One region of the Microbacterium sp. M4A5_1d genome, then DNA from elsewhere that is predicted to be linked to it. Evidence: predicted binding sites of a transcription regulator. Region 1 holds the regulator's gene; the other holds the start of a gene.
What was found. Region 1 encodes LexA, which represses DNA repair genes until DNA is damaged. Its sites were predicted from a motif close to TCGAACANNTGTTCGA; they were not measured.

Region 1 (7,772 bases):
CGCCGCCGTGCACCTCATGAGCGCCGCCGCCGTCAAGGTCGGGCTCGCCGACGACCCGGCCACCCAGCTCGACCTCGACGAGGCCCGCAAGCTCATCAACGCCCTCGCCGGGCTCATCACCGCCGGCGCTCCCGAGATCAGCGACATGCACGCGCGATCGCTGCGCGACGGCCTGCGCTCGCTGCAGCTCGCCTTCCGCGAGGCGTCGACGATCCCCGACCCGATCGGCAAGGGCCCCGGCGAGAAGTTCACCGGTCCCGTCAACTGACGAGCTCCCGGGCTCGAGCAGGGCTCGGGCCCGGGACCTCCGTCAGGAAGCGCGCACCAGCTTGACCGTCAGCGAGTCGACGAGCACCGCGATGCGGTCGTCGGCGGCCCACCGCGACGCCAGCCGCGACAGCACCGCGTCGAGCTCGGCGGCATCCAGCCCATCGATGAGATGAAGCCGGACGATCAGCTCGGGGCCGCGCATCCGGGCGTCGGGATCACCCGCCGCGACCGACAGGTCGAGCACCGCGAGCTCTCCCCCGATGCTGGCCTGGAGAGCGGTGAAGACCTCGGGCGAGGTGGGCGCCGGTTCCCAGGGCAGTCCCTGTCCGATCGCCCAGACGGCGGGGCGTCGCAGCACGAACTCGGTCTCGGAGCCCGGGTCGATCACGATCAGGTCGGTGTCGTCGGACGCCGCCGCCATCGCCGTGCGCACCCCGTCGGCCGGAACCGGACGCGCGACGGCATCCCACCGCGCGAGTGCGGCCACCGACGTGAAGACCGGCAGAACGCGCCGACCGTCAGGAGCCGCGACCGTGACGATCGACAGCTCCTGGGTCTTGTCGACGCGCAGCCCTGTCGGCCCGACCCCTTCGTCGCCCTTCTCGGGCACGAGCGGGATCAGCAGCCGCGCCGCGCGATACGCCTCGACGACCGCGACGGCGTCACCGGTCCCCGCGCGGAAGGCTTCGAGCGCCGCGAGCAGCGCGGGATCGGCCGAGCCGTCGTCACCGGCGTGAGGGTTCGACTCGAAGCTGCGCCCCTCCCAGGGAACGCCCGCCGAGTCGGCGGCGTGGCCGCAGCCGTCGTCAGTCTCCGGCGACATCCAGCGCCTCAGCCAGCGTGAACGCGCCGGCGTAGAGAGCCTTGCCGACGATCGCACCCTCGACGCCCAGCGGCACGAGCTCGCGCAGCGCGGCGATGTCGTCGAGGCTCGAGATACCGCCCGATGCGACCACGGGCTTGGGTGTGCGCGAGGTGATCTCGCGCAGCAGCTCGAGGTTCGGGCCCTGGAGCGTGCCGTCCTTCGTCACGTCGGTGACGACGTATCGGCTGCAGCCGGCGTCTTCGAGACGCTCGAGGACGTCCCACAGGTCGCCGCCGTCGCGGGTCCAGCCCCGGGCGGCGAGCGTCGTGCCGCGGACATCGAGTCCGACCGCGATCGCGTCGCCGTAGCGGCCGATGACATCGGCGGCCCACTCGGGGTTCTCGAGCGCGGCAGTGCCCAGGTTGATGCGCGTCGCACCGCTCTCGAGCGCGGCCTCGAGCGTCGCATCGTCGCGGATGCCGCCCGACAGCTCGATCTGCACACCCTTGACCTGCTTGATGACCTTGCGGAGCACGGCGGTGTTGTTGCCCCGGCCGAAGGCCGCGTCGAGGTCGACGAGATGGATCCACTGCGCACCCTGCTTCGCCCAGGCGAGCGCCGCGTCGACGGGGTCGCCGTAGGTCGTCTCGCTGCCGGCCTCGCCCTGGGTCAGGCGCACGGCCTTCCCGTCGGCGACGTCGACGGCGGGCAGGAGGATCAGTTCGGGGGTGGACGCGAAGTCGTTCATCACATTCCAGGGGTGGGTCGGGATGCACGCTCGTCCACGCGAGCGCACCAGAGGGAGACTAGTGGCGCGGCAGGGCGCCGATCCAATTGGCGAGGAGACGGATGCCGGCGGCCCCCGACTTCTCAGGGTGGAACTGCGTCGCCGAGAGCGGCCCGTTCTCGACGGCCGCGAGGAAGGGCGCGCCGTAGTCGCACCAGGTCAGCACGGGCTCGGCGAAGGGCTTCATGACCTCGAGGCTCCAGTCCTGGGCACCGTACGAGTGCACGAAGTAGAAGCGCTCGTCCTCCAGACCGTCGAACAGCGTCGACCCTGCGCCCGCGCGCACGGTGTTCCACCCCATGTGGGGCAGCACCGGGGCCTGCAGCTCGGTGACGGTGCCCGGCCACTGCCCGAGGCCCTCGGTGTCATCGCCGCGCTCGACGCCGTTGCCGAACATGATCTGCATGCCGACGCAGATGCCCAGCACCGGGCGCCCCCCGGCCAGGCGCCGCTCGATAATCTCGTCGCCGCGGCTCTCGCGCAGGGCGGCCATGACCGCACTGAACGCACCGACCCCGGGAACCAGAAGACCGTCCGCATCGCGGATGAGACCACGATCGGACGTCAGTCGGGCGTCCGCACCCGCGGCGGAGAGTGCCTTTACGGCCGAGTGGATGTTGCCCGAGCCGTAATCGAGGACGGCGACGAGCGGCGCGCGTCCGGTCGTGTCGCCCTCGGTCATAGGGCGCCCTTCGTGCTGGGGATGCCGTGCACGAGCGGATCGAGCGCCTTGGCCTGCCGGAAGGCACGGGCGAAGGCCTTGTACTCCGCCTCGGCGATGTGGTGCGGGTCGCGTCCGCCGAGCACGCGGACGTGCATCGTCAGGCCGGCGTTGAACGCGATCGCCTCGAACGTGTGCCGCACGAGCGACCCCGTGAAGTGCCCGCCGATGAGGTGGTACTCGTATCCCTCGGGCTCTCCCGTGTGCACGAGGTAGGGACGCCCGGAGATGTCGACGACAGCCTGCGCGAGCGCCTCGTCGAGGGGCACGAGCGCATCGCCGTAGCGGGAGATGCCCGACTTGTCGCCCAGCGCAGAGCGCAGCGCCTGCCCGAGCACGATCGCGACATCCTCGACCGTGTGGTGCGCGTCGATGTGCGTGTCGCCCGTCGCGCGTACAGTCAGGTCGGTGAGCGAGTGCTTCGCGAACGCCGTCAGCAGATGATCGAAGAACGGCACGGTCGTCTCGATCGTGCTGATCCCGGTCCCGTCGAGGTCGAGCTCGAGTTCGACACTCGACTCGCTCGTGGCACGACGGATGCTGGCCGTTCGGGGGCTGGTCATGCCTCCGAGTCTATCGACGCCAGTGCTTCGAGGAACGCGGTCGTCTCGTCTTCCGTACCGGCACTGACGCGCAGGCTGTGCGGGATGCCGACGTCGCGGACGAGGATGCCGCGATCGTAGAGCGCCTGCCAGGTGGCGCGCGGGTCGTCGACCCCGTCGAACAGGACGAAGTTCGTCCAGCTCTCGTAGGCGTGGTACCCGAGGGCATCGAGCGTCGCCGACATCCGATCGCGCTGCGCGACGATCTCGTCCACCATCCGGAGCATCGTCGACGAGTGCGACAGCGCGGCTGTCGCGGCCGCCTGCGTGAGGGCGCTGAGGTGGTACGGCAGGCGGACAAGACGCAGAGCGTCGATGAGGGTCGCGTCGGCGGCGAGATAGCCGACGCGCGCACCGGCGAAGGCGAACGCCTTGCTCATCGTGCGCGAGACGACCAGGCGCTCCCGCTCGCCGAGCAGCGTCAGCGCGGAGGGGCTCTCGCGCGGCGCGAACTCCTGATAGGCCTCGTCGACGATCACGATTCCGTCGGTGGCGTCGTACACCGCCTCGATGACGTCGAGACCGAGCGGCGTGCCGGTCGGGTTGTTGGGCGCGCAGAGGAAGACGACGTCGGGGCGTAGTTCGGAGACTTGTGCCGCGGCGGAGGCCGGGTCGAGCGTGAAGTCGGGGCCGCGCGTGCCCGCGACGTACTGCGCGCCGGTGGCTCGCGTCAGCAGCGGGTACATCGAGTACGTGGGGCCGAAGCCCATGGCGGTGCGCCCCGGGCCGCCGAAGGCCTGGAGCAGGTGCTGCAGCACCTCGTTCGATCCGTTCGCGGCCCAGATGCGATCGGGGGTGAGGCCGTGACCGAGGTACTCGGCGAAGGACTCGCGGAGGTGCGTGAACTCGCGGTCGGGATAGCGGTTGACGTCGCGCAGGGCACGGGCGACGGCATCCAGGATGTCGTCTGCGACCTCTTCGGGAACGGGATGCGTGTTCTCGTTGACGTTCAGCGCGACCGGAAGCGGCGCCTGCGCGGCGCCGTACGGGGTGAGGCCTCGCAGATCGTCTCTGAGGGGCAGATCATCCAGACTCGGGCTCATCCCACCCATGCTAGGCCGCGTCCGAGTCCGGCGTGGCCGCACCCCAGCTTCTGCGCCGAAGACGGCGGGCTTCAGCTCGCGGCGTCGTACTCGGCGGGGATGGCGAGTGTCTGGCCTGCCTCGAGCTGACCAGAGCCGAGGGCGTTCAGCCGGATGATGGCGTCGACGACGTCACGGGGGTCGGCGGCCGGCGCCACCTCTTCAGCGATCGACCAGAGCGATTCGCCCGACATGACGGTCACCGTCGTGAACGACCCCTCGGGCGCGCCCGCCTCGTTGGAGGCGAGTGCTCCCCCGCCGGAGAGCACGGCAGCGGTGACGGCGACGACGGCGGGAAGTGCGGCGATCGCTGCGATGACGCGACGTCCACGGCGCGTCAGGCGCAGACGGGTGCGGGGGGCCGGTGCGAAGCGGGCATCGATCGTGATCATGACATCTCCTCGGGAGCGGTAGGAAGATTCGCTCCCGCCTCTCGGCCGGGAGAGGCGGGTGCGAACTTCGGTTCCGAACGTATCTTCGATATTGTGTGGTGTCAACCACCCACCGAAATCGGAGACCGATCGAAGAGACACGCGGAGCGTTCCGTGATGTCGCTGTCGGATCGGGCTACCTTTTCGACAGCGAGAGCCCACCACGAACCTCCGACATCGGGTCGGGGACGGGGCGCGACGACAGGAGACCGGCGGTATGAGCGAGAAGCCGCAGACGCGACGACGCAAGAATCTGAGCGATAAGCAGCTCGCGATCCTCGAGGTGATCCAGCACGCGATCGCCCGCAACGGCTACCCGCCGAGCATGCGCGAGATCGGCGACGCCGTCGGCCTCAAGTCGCTGTCGAGCGTCACCCACCAGCTGAACCAGCTCGAGCTGAGCGGATACCTCCGCCGCGACCCCGGCAAGACCCGCGCGATGGAGGTCCTCATCGACCTCCCCGGCACGGCCGGCGAGAACCCCGCCGACGCCGCGCCCGCCCTCGGCGACGCCGCCCTCGTGCCGCTCGTGGGCCGCATCGCGGCGGGCGTCCCGATCACCGCCGACCAGCAGGTCGAGGAGATCTTCCCCCTGCCGCGTCAGCTCGTCGGCAAGGGCGAGCTGTTCATGCTCAAGGTCGTCGGCGACTCCATGATCGACGCCGCCATCTGCGACGGCGACTGGGTCGTCGTGCGGGCACAGGCGACCGCCGACAACGGCGAGATCGTCGCGGCCATGCTCGACGGCGAGGCCACCGTCAAGACGCTCCGTCAGCGCGACGGCCACACCTGGCTCCTCCCCCGCAACTCGGCGTTCGAGCCGATCCTCGGCGATGACGCCACCATCCTCGGCAAGGTCGTCGCCGTCCTCCGCACGGTCTGACCTCGCCGCACCGACGGAACTGCGGGAGGGGATGCCGCGACTCGGCGGCATCCCCTCCCGTCGTCCGGCACGACCCGGATCCGCTCGCGTAGCGTGGCGGTATGTCGCAGCAGCAACTCCCGTACGGTTCTTGGCCCTCCCCCCTGACCGCCTCGTGGGCCAGCGCGTCCTCGTTGCGCCTCGACGGCGCGCGCTTCGTCGGGGATGAGATCTGGTGGGGCGAATCCCTTCCCGATGAGGCCGGTCGCGTCGCCGTCATGCGCCGCCGCCGCGACGATTCTGTGGAGGTCGTCCTCCCCGCGCCCGGGAACGCGCGATCGCGTGTGCACGAGTATGGCGGCGGCGCCTGGACGGCGTCCGACGACGGCGAGCTGTTCTTCGTCGACAAGTCGGACCAGCGCATTCGACGCCTCCGCCCGGGCGGCGAGCCCGAGGCGCTCACCCCAGAGGAGAGCGGCACCCACTACGGCGGTCTCCGCTGGCAGCACGGCGCGCTTCTCGCGGTGCGCGAGCGCGAGCGCCCGGGGCGCACTCCCGAACGACACATCGTGCGGATCGACGGCGCGAGCAGCGATGAGAACGCCGCGAGCGGCGACGAAGCGGGAGTGACGGAGCTCGCCGGGGGCAGCGACTTCGTGGCTCAGCCTGCGCTGTCACCCGACGGATCACAGCTCGCGTGGGTGGCGTGGGATCACCCGGACATGCCCTGGGACCGCACCCGCATCCGTGTCATCGAGCTCGACGCCCCGGATCGTGTCCGTGAGCTGGCCGGCGGCAGCACGGCCGCGCTGCAGCCGGAATGGACATCGGACGGCCAGCTGTTGCTGCTCGACGAGCCGACGGGGCGCTGGAACCTCCATCGCGTCGACCCCGCGACCGGCGCGGCACCCGTCGCGGTCTCCCCCGCCGACGCCGACACGGGCGGTGGCCTGTGGGTCCTCGGCACCCGGTGGTACGCGCCGCTCGACGACGGCCGCGTCGTGGCCGTCCGCACGCACGGCTCGGACCAGCTCGTGATCGTCGACCGCGACGGCGGCGCGATCCCGCTCCCCTTCCCCGCCACCGCTCGACTGCAGATCGAGGACGTCCGCGGCAGCCGCGCCCTCGTGAGCGGCGCCATGCCCGGGGCGAGCGGGCTCTGGCTGGTCGATCTCGACAGCGGCGAGACGACAGCGGTGCGCGGCGGTACCCCCGATATCGACGAGGCATGGATCCCCCATGCCCGTCAGATCACCACCGAGGGTCCCTACGGCCCGGTGCACGCCTTCGCCTATCCGCCGACGAACCCCGATGTCACGGCGCCGACCGACGAGCTGCCGCCGTACCTCGTCTGGGTGCACGGCGGGCCGACGTCGCACGTGGGCGGCACCGCCGACGCCAAGGCGGCCTACTTCACCAGCCGAGGCATCGGCGTGCTCGACGTGAACTACGGCGGGTCGACCGGGTACGGCCGGTCGTACCGTGAACGGCTGAAGGGCCAGTGGGGCGTCGTCGACGTCGATGATGTCGCGGCGGCGGCACGCGGCCTCGCCGCCGACGGACTCGCCGATGCGTCACGGCTCGCGATCGAGGGCGGGTCGGCCGGTGGCTGGACCGTGTTGGCGGCGCTCGTCGGCACGGACGTGTTCGGCGCGGGCGTCTCGCGCTACGGCGTCGGCGATGCCCGCGCCCTCGCGGCCGAGACCCACGACTTCGAGGCGCGCTACCTCGACGGCCTGATCGGTCCCCTTCCCGAAGCGGAGCACGTGTACATCGAGCGCTCGCCGCTGAGCCACGCCGAGGGTTTCCGCGTGCCGCTGCTGCTTCTCCAGGGCGACGAGGACGCCGTCGTGCCGCCGGCGCAGGCCGAGGCCATCCGCGACGCACTCGTCGCGCAGGGCGTGCACCACGCCTATGTCCTGTACGCGGGCGAGGGGCACGGGTTCCGACGGACCGAGACGATCGTGAACGCTCTGGAGAGCGAGCTGGCGTTCCTCGGTCAGGTGTTCGGTTTCGACACGCCCGGCGTCGCGCCGATCGAGCTCGACTGAGCCCGGCGACCGCCTGGCGCTGATACGCCTGTCAGGCCGGCGATGCTGGTGAGGCCTTCCGCATCCGCGGCGGGCTCACCAGCACCGCCGAGCCTGCAGGTGTATCGCCGACCGCGGGCTCAGACGGCGTAGGGCGCGAGCTCAGCCGCGAGACGCTCGGA
Region 2 (7,772 bases), 370 kb from region 1:
AGCGAAAGCCCCCGACCTCGGTTGAGGCGCAGGGGCTTTCGCTGATACGTGCGGTCTCAGGTCTTGTTGCGAATCGAACGCATGAGCCAGGCGATGACCGCGATGATGATCAGCGCGATGCCGATGAAGAGCAGGAACTTCACCGCTTCGACGAAGATTCCCGTAAACAGCAACGCGATGCCGATGATGATGAGGATGATCGCAAGTGCAGGCATGCCTCGATTGTGCACGTGGGTGCCGCCTCACCGCAGGTGCTTGACCTCGCGGGCCGCAGACTCTATGCGCGAGGCTACGGACGTGCGTCGGCAGCCGACTGTTCGGTGCCCTGGTGGAAACGCAGCGCGAGGACGTCACCCGAGGTGGCCCAGACCGACGAATGCCGGCTGACCCGGGTACCGGCGATGAGCCGGTATGTCACGAGCACCGTGTCCACGTCGAGGCGCTGGATGACCCACTCGTCCGTATGCGGAGTGTCGCGGGTCGCCTCCTCCAGGAGCTCGACGAGAAGGTCGGAGCGCGTCCATAGGCGGCCGGACCGGCCGATCTCGGTGAAGTCCGGGTGGATGAGCTCGCGGAGGCGGCGCGCGTCCTGCCGGACGGCACTGGTGAGCAGGTCGCGTTCGGCGTCGCGGATACGGCCCGCCAGATCGTCGGCGACACCGACGGCGTGAAGCTCTCCCATCAACGTCGCTCGATGACGACGAGGCCCTGCTTCACATCGGCGACCTGGGCATAGCCTTCGCCGAAGAAGTATGTGACGCCGTATCCGTCGCCGTCGATGTTCAGCGCGAACGCCGGATCTTCGGTGATGTAGACCCCGCCGTCGCCCTCTTCGCGGATCCAGCCTTCCGAAACAAGGGCGCGCTCGGCGTCTGAGGTCTCGGCGGCTGTCAGCGGTGCCCAGCCGAACTGGAGGATGTTCCCGCCAGGTTCGGCCGCGTTCGTCCAGGTGCAGGAGACGCCCGCGTCGATCTGCATCTCGCCGATCATGAACGGGCCCTGCTGGTACTCCCAGCCCTGCGACTGCAGCTCTTCGAGGCTGGCCTCTCGGATGATGTTCTCGCAGGTCGGGTCCGGGAGCGCCGGCTCCGAGGCGGTGGCCTCTGGCGTCGCGACGGGAGAGGAGGGGACGGCTTCCGGCGGCGCGGTCTCCGTCGGTTCGGGTGCGGAGCAGCCGGTCAGGAACGTCAGAGCCAGGGCCGAGCCGGTCGCCAGGACGAGGGATGCGTGCCGCCGGGTCATGCGCGACCGCCCTCGTGAGCGAGCATCTCGAGGAAGGTGTCGTGCAGGATGCCGTTGGTCGCGAGCGATGAGCGCGTCGACAGGGTCTCAGCGCCGTCGATGTCGGTGAAGCGTCCCCCTGCCTCGGTGACGATGGGCACGTGGGCGGCCAGGTCGTACTCCTTGACACCGAACTCGGCGACGAACTCGAGCCGTCCTTCGGCGAGGAGCATGTAGGGCCACGCGTCGCCGTAGCCACGATCGCGCCAGACTCGGCGCGAGAGTGCGAGGAGCTGTTCGCCCCGGCCGACTTCATCCCACTGGTGGATGCTCTGGAAGCTGATGCTCGCCTGCGCGAGGTCGTCGATCGACGAGACCGAGAGTGACCGCGGCGTCGTCTCGCCCGGGACGTTCGTCCACGCCCCGTGCCCTGTCGCGGCCCACCAGCGACGACCGATGGCCGGCTGACTGACGACGCCGACGCGAGGCGTGCCGTCCACGGACAGCGCGATCAGGGTCGCCCACATCGGGATGCCCTTGAGGTAGTTCGCGGTGCCGTCGATCGGGTCGATGATCCACTGGCGTCGTGCGTCGCCGGTGGCGCCATACTCCTCGCCCAGCACGCCGTCGTCCGGGCGCTCGGCGGCCAGCATGTCGCGGATGGCGCGTTCTGTGGCGAGGTCTGCCTCGGTGACGTGCGACGCGTCCGCTTTCAGGTGCACGTCGAGGTCGGCCGCGTCGAAACGGGCCATGCTCACCGCGTCGGCGGCGTCTGCCAACCGGAGTGCGAATGCCAGGTCGTCGGCCAGGGCGTCTGCAGAAGGCGCTGTCAGATCCGGTGTGGTGGGGGTCACGGCTCCAGGATACGACGCGCCGGGGGCCTCGATTGGCGCGACGACGCGAAGTGGGGTAACGTTTCTCCTCGGTTCGCTTCACTGCGAACAGCCTGCACCTCTAGCTCAATCGGCAGAGCAACTGACTCTTAATCAGTGGGTTCTGGGTTCGAGTCCCAGGGGGTGCACCAGCACGAAGGTCCTGCAACTCTCGCCAGTTGCGGGGCCTTCGTGTGTTGCCGTCAGGGCGCGGTCGAGCGCCTCAGAACGGCGGAGCGCTGCGAGCGGGCCGCGCGACAGCGACCGACCCGGTCGGTGCTGCGTGCAGGACGGAGTGCCGTCCGTCACCGCCGGGCGGTTCCGTGACGGTGAATGCGACGAGTGGTGGTGGTGCGTCTTCGCGGTAGATCCGCCCGGTGGGTGAGGTCCAGATCAGCCTTCCGCCCGCGAGTTGTCGCACGTGCCATCGGGTGTGGTGTTTGACGTCGTGGTGTCTCTTGCAGAGGTTGGCGAGGTTGCACACGTGGGTGGCACCGCCGTCGGATGCGGCGATGGTGTGGTCGAGTTCGCACCGGATCGTGGGTTGCCGGCATCCGGGGAACCGGCAGTGCCGGTCCCGGGCCCGCAGCAGCCTGACCATGGCGGCGGTGGGCCGGTAGCTGTCGCACTCGAGCACGGTTCCCGTGACCGGGTGGGTGAGCAACCGTTCCCAGGAGGTCGCGTTACCTGCGAGTTCGCGTGCGGTGGCGGCGTCGATGGGGGAGCGCCCCGCGAGGTCGGCCGGCCCGTCGTCCTGTCCCATGAGCGTCAGCGCGGACACGGCGACTTGCACGTGTGCCCGGATCGCCCCGAGCGTTCCGTCGCCGTCACCGGTGCCGGTCGGGTCGAGCGCCGGCGACGCAGCGAGGAGGAGGTCGGAGAACACGTCGGCGCGGACCTGGTCGATGGTGCGGGCATCGTCGACGAACGACGACCCGTCGCGGATTGTCGTGTCGGCGCCGGGCGCGCCGCCATTGGTGTCGGCTCGAGCGTCAGGCGCGTCAGCGTCAACGCCCGCCGCGTCAGCCTGGGCCCGCGCGTTGATGATCTCCCGCGCCTGACGAGTGAGCCGGTCCACGATCCCGTCCGCGATCACCGTCGGCAAGGTCGCGATCAAATCGGACATCCCATCCGGCCCGGGCTGCACCCACACGCACCGCCCCGCCGCTGCCTCCTCGTGCCGTTCGGTGAACGTCCGCGGGTGAATCCGCTCCGCGATCATCCGCAACGCGTCCCGCACCCGGTTCGGTGTCTCGCCCTCGCACCGCTCGATCGCGACGCGTTCGAACTCCGCCCGGCCCTCCACGGGCACGAGGCATCCGACCTCCTGAATCACCCGCACATGCCCACGCACGATGCGCCCGTCCTCCCACGCGGCCATCGTCAGCGGGAAGTTGTCGACCAGATCGCGCGCCTCGTCGATCCGCCGCTGCAGTGTCCGGTCGGTCGCGACGAACACCCCGGCCAGCTCCGCGGCGATCCCGCGCAACGCCATCTCGCGCGCCTTGACCTTCTCCGACGCGCCCACGGCCTGCTTCTCCGCGAGAACCCCCCGCCGCAGCGAGCACCCGAACCTCACGAATCTGCGCCAACCGCGCAGCATCCGCCGCGCCCTCGGCATCCGCGACCAGCACCGCCAGGGCATCGACGTCACCGTCGCTGCCCATCCCGCTGCCGAGTCGGCCGCCGAGTTCGTCATTCGAATGCATGTTCGAATACTGTCACGAACCCCCGACATCGGCCCGCCACTCTCCACAGGGGCCGGAATCTCGTCCCCGCGGCGGGGACCTGCACGGGCCATCGACGTCGGGGACGCTCGTAGGCTTGAGAACATGACCACGCCCGAGATCGTCATCGTCGCCGCCGCCCGCACGCCGCAGGGGCGCTTGCAGGGGAGTCTGTCGTCCGTTCCGGCCCCCGAGCTCGGTGGCGCCGCCATCGCCGGTGCTCTCGCGGCATCAGGCGTCGCCGCCACTGCGGTCGACGCCGTCATCATGGGGCAGGTCCTCCCCGCGGGCAATGGACAGAATCCGGCTCGGCAGGCCGCGCTCGCGGGCGGCATCGGCTGGGACGTCCCGGCCTCGAGCGTCAACAAGGTCTGCCTCTCCGGCCTCACGGCGATCATCGACGCCGCGCGCATGATCGCGCTCGGCGACGCCGAGGTCGTGGTAGCCGGCGGCATGGAATCGATGAGCCGGGCGCCCCACCTCCTCCCGGGCTCGCGTTCGGGCTGGTCCTATGGATCGATCGAGGTGCTCGACCACACCGCCTTCGACGGGCTCACCGATGCGTACGACCGCGAGAGCATGGGCGCCTCGACCGAGCGCCTCAACCCTCGGTTCGCTGTGTCCAGGCAGGACCAGGATGCCGCTGCCGCGCGCTCTCATCAGCGTGCTGCGGCAGCCCGCGACGCAGGCCGCTTCGCGGCTGAGATCGCCCCGGTGGCGGTGCCGCAGCGTCGGGGCGAGCCTCTCATCGTCGATACCGATGAGGGCATCCGTGCCGATACGACCGTCGACACCCTCGGTGGGCTGCGTCCCGCCTTCGCGAAGGACGGCTCGATCACCGCCGGCAATGCCTCTCAGATCTCAGATGGCGCAGCGGCGGTCGTGTTGACGACGCGCGAGTGCGCCGAGCGGGAGGGATGGTCGGTGATGGCCGTCGTCGGCGCCAACGGCCAGGTCGCCGGTCCCGACAACTCGCTCCACGAGCAGCCGGCCGCCGCGATCGAGCGGGCGCTGGCCAAGCAGGGTATGTCGGTCTCGGAGCTCGATCTCGTCGAGATCAACGAGGCGTTCGGCGCCGTCGTGGCAGCATCGGTGCGCCGGCTCGGTGTCTCTGCTGACATCGTCAACATCGACGGCGGCGGCATCGCGCTCGGGCACCCCATCGGCGCTTCCGGAGCACGGCTCGTCGTCCATCTCGCCCATGAGCTCGCGCGCCGCGGAGCCGGCGCAGCGGCCGCGGGTCTGTGCGGCGGCGGCGGTCAGGGCGAAGCGCTCATCCTGACGCGCTGAGCCCGCCTCGACCCGGGGTCAGCGCCGGCCGCGCTTGACCCGCTCCGCGAAGAGCTTGTCGCGGTCGACGTTCGAGTCGTCCGCCACGAGCCGCCCACGAGCACCGCGGTAGCTGTCGACGACGGCGCCGATCGCCAGCGCCATCGTGATGCCCCAGCTGAGCCATGCCAGGGCGGTGCGCCACGTGAACGGCTCGTCGCTGCGGGCCGAGCGGAGGAGCGTCACGCCACCGGTGATCGCGGAGAGGAGGCCGGTGCCGAAAAGGTACTTGCGCATACCACAAACGTAGCCGCCCGCAGGGGGCGCTGGGCGCGCGGGTAGGCTGGGATCACCGCCGATCGCAGCCTGGAGGCATGCATGAGCACCGCTGATTTCGTCGTCGTCGCCAACCGGCTTCCGGTTGACCGGAACACGGACGGTGGTGGGGACGGAGAATGGCGCCGTTCGCCGGGAGGGCTCGTCACCGCCCTCGAGCCCGTCATGCGCCGCACCGAGGGCGCGTGGGTCGGCTGGCCCGGAAAGCCCGACCTCGAGTTCGATCCGTTCGACTTCGACGGCATGCACCTCGTTCCCGTCGCCCTCAGCGGCGCCGACGTCGAGGACTACTACGAGGGCTTCTCCAACGACACGATCTGGCCCCTCTACCACGACGTCATCGCCGCCCCGCGATACCGGCGCAATTGGTGGGAGGCATACCAGCGCGTGAACAGGCGCTTCGCCGAGGCTGCGGCTGCGGTGGCAGCGGACGGCGGAACCGTGTGGGTGCAGGACTACCAGCTGCAGCTCGTGCCGAAGATGCTGCGCGACATGCGTCCCGACCTCACGATCGGGTACTTCCACCACATCCCGTTCCCCGCTTACGGGCTGTACTCGCAGCTCCCGTGGCGGAAGCAGGTGCTGGAGGGCCTCCTGGGCGCTGACGTGATCGGTTTCCAGCGCGTGGCCGACGCCGGCAATTTCGCGCGCGCTGTGCGGCGTCAACTGCGGTACGAAACCAAGGCCAGCGGCATCCGCGTCCCCGCCCCGGGCGGAGGGCACCGCACGGCACTCGCCAAGGCGTTCCCGATCTCGATCTCGACCGACGACTACATCGAGCTCGCACAGCGTCCTGACATCCAGGCGCGGGCCGCGGAGATCCGCGAGGATCTCGGCAACCCCAAGACGGTCCTGCTCGGCGTCGACCGGCTGGACTACACGAAGGGCATCCGGCACCGCCTCAAGGCCTTCGGCGAGCTCATCGAGGACGGACGGGTCTCCGTCGAGGACGCCACTCTCGTGCAGGTCGCCAGCCCCAGCCGGGAGCGCGTCGAGTCGTACGTGCAGCTGCGCGACGAGATCGAGCTGACCGTCGCGCGCATCAACGGCGACCACGACACCTGGGGTCACAGCGCGATCCGCTACATGCACCAGGCGTTCCCGCGCGAAGAGATGGTGGCCCTCTTCCTCGCCGCCGACATCATGCTCGTCACCGCGCTCCGTGACGGCATGAACCTCGTCGCGAAGGAGTACGTCGCCAGTCGCATCGACAACCGCGGGGTACTCGTCCTGAGCGAGTTCGCCGGTGCTGCCGACGAACTCGCGAGCGCCGTGCGCATCAACCCGCACGACATCGACGGAATGAAGGATGCCATCGTGCGGGCGATCGAGATGCCCGCAGCCGAGCAGGGGAGGCGCATGCGGGCTCTCCGCAAGCGCGTCCGCGAACACGACGTCGACGACTGGTCACGATCATTCCTGGACGCGCTCGCTACCGCCGCTCAGTCCAATAGCCCGGCTGAGTCGGCTGCCACCGCGCGCGCCGTCTCGACCGCCGCCACCGAAGCGGAGCACCGCGCATGAGCGCCGTCGCGTCCACATCGCCCGAGGGTCTCGCAGAAGCCGTCGCGCGCGCAGCGAGCGCACGGCACCTCCTCATCGCGCTCGACTTCGACGGCACGCTCGCCCCGCTCGTCGATGAGCCGATGTCGGCCAGAATGCTGCCCGCCGCGCGCGACGCGCTCGCGCGGCTCGCTCACGCACCCGCGACGACGGTCGCGCTCGTGTCGGGTCGTACGCTCGAACACCTGGCCGAGATCTCCGAGCGCGAGCCGGATTCGCGGATACATCTCGCCGGCTCGCACGGTGCCGAGTTCTGGCATCCGGGCGCGGACTCCGCCCAGGACAGCGACAGCGACGTCTCACTCCGCGACGAGCTCACGGCGCGCGCGGAGCAGATCATCGGAGGCCTCGACGGCGCATGGATCGAGCACAAGCGGTTCGGGTTCGCCCTCCACACGCGGTTGGCCGATCGGGAGCAGGCCGCCGAGGCAGCCACCCGGATCGATGATCTCGTCCGGACCGAGGCGCCCGCGTGGCGCCGCCGCACCGGCCAGGACATCCTCGAGTTCGCCTCGCGGCACGAGGGCAAGGACTCGGCCGTCCGCAGCCTCCGTGATCGGGTCGGGGCCGACGTCGTCCTCTTCGCCGGCGACGACGTGACCGACGAGGACGCGCTCGCCTCGCTCGACCCGGGCGACGTGGGGATCCGCGTGGGTGGGGGAGAGACGGTCGCTCAATACCGAGTGGCGGATGCCGCCGCCCTCGCGGTCCTGCTGGGACGGCTCGCCGAGGCCCGGGCGGGAGAATGAGCCCTGCCGCACGGGCATAGAATTCGAGAATGTCC

Region 2: ACLBWJ_RS02440 (DUF222 domain-containing protein) is a predicted target of LexA. The motif match lies at 3,793-3,808, and genes of this name have one in related genera.

Annotation. Positions count from the first base shown of each region.
Region 1 is NZ_JBKFAD010000001.1:877,700-885,471, forward strand. Features, by position in the region: gene ACLBWJ_RS04245 (DUF1844 domain-containing protein) at 1-268, shown strand, start outside; gene ACLBWJ_RS04250 (SseB family protein) at 311-1,093, opposite strand; gene priA (bifunctional 1-(5-phosphoribosyl)-5-((5-phosphoribosylamino)methylideneamino)imidazole-4-carboxamide isomerase/phosphoribosylanthranilate isomerase PriA) at 1,077-1,823, opposite strand; gene hisH (imidazole glycerol phosphate synthase subunit HisH) at 1,882-2,544, opposite strand; gene hisB (imidazoleglycerol-phosphate dehydratase HisB) at 2,541-3,146, opposite strand; gene ACLBWJ_RS04270 (histidinol-phosphate transaminase) at 3,143-4,228, opposite strand; gene ACLBWJ_RS04275 (LysM peptidoglycan-binding domain-containing protein) at 4,300-4,659, opposite strand; gene lexA (transcriptional repressor LexA) at 4,916-5,581, shown strand; gene ACLBWJ_RS04285 (prolyl oligopeptidase family serine peptidase) at 5,683-7,611, shown strand; gene hflX (GTPase HflX) at 7,731-7,772, opposite strand, start outside.
Region 2 is NZ_JBKFAD010000001.1:509,635-517,406, reverse strand. Features, by position in the region: gene ACLBWJ_RS02465 (hypothetical protein) at 57-215, opposite strand; gene ACLBWJ_RS02460 (nuclear transport factor 2 family protein) at 290-682, opposite strand; gene ACLBWJ_RS02455 (hypothetical protein) at 682-1,242, opposite strand; gene ACLBWJ_RS02450 (inositol monophosphatase family protein) at 1,239-2,075, opposite strand; tRNA gene ACLBWJ_RS02445 (tRNA-Lys) at 2,170-2,245, shown strand; gene ACLBWJ_RS02440 (DUF222 domain-containing protein) at 2,317-3,621, opposite strand; gene ACLBWJ_RS02435 (acetyl-CoA C-acyltransferase) at 3,926-5,110, shown strand; gene ACLBWJ_RS02430 (hypothetical protein) at 5,129-5,386, opposite strand; gene ACLBWJ_RS02425 (alpha,alpha-trehalose-phosphate synthase (UDP-forming)) at 5,468-6,949, shown strand; gene otsB (trehalose-phosphatase) at 6,946-7,737, shown strand; gene ilvD (dihydroxy-acid dehydratase) at 7,767-7,772, shown strand, end outside.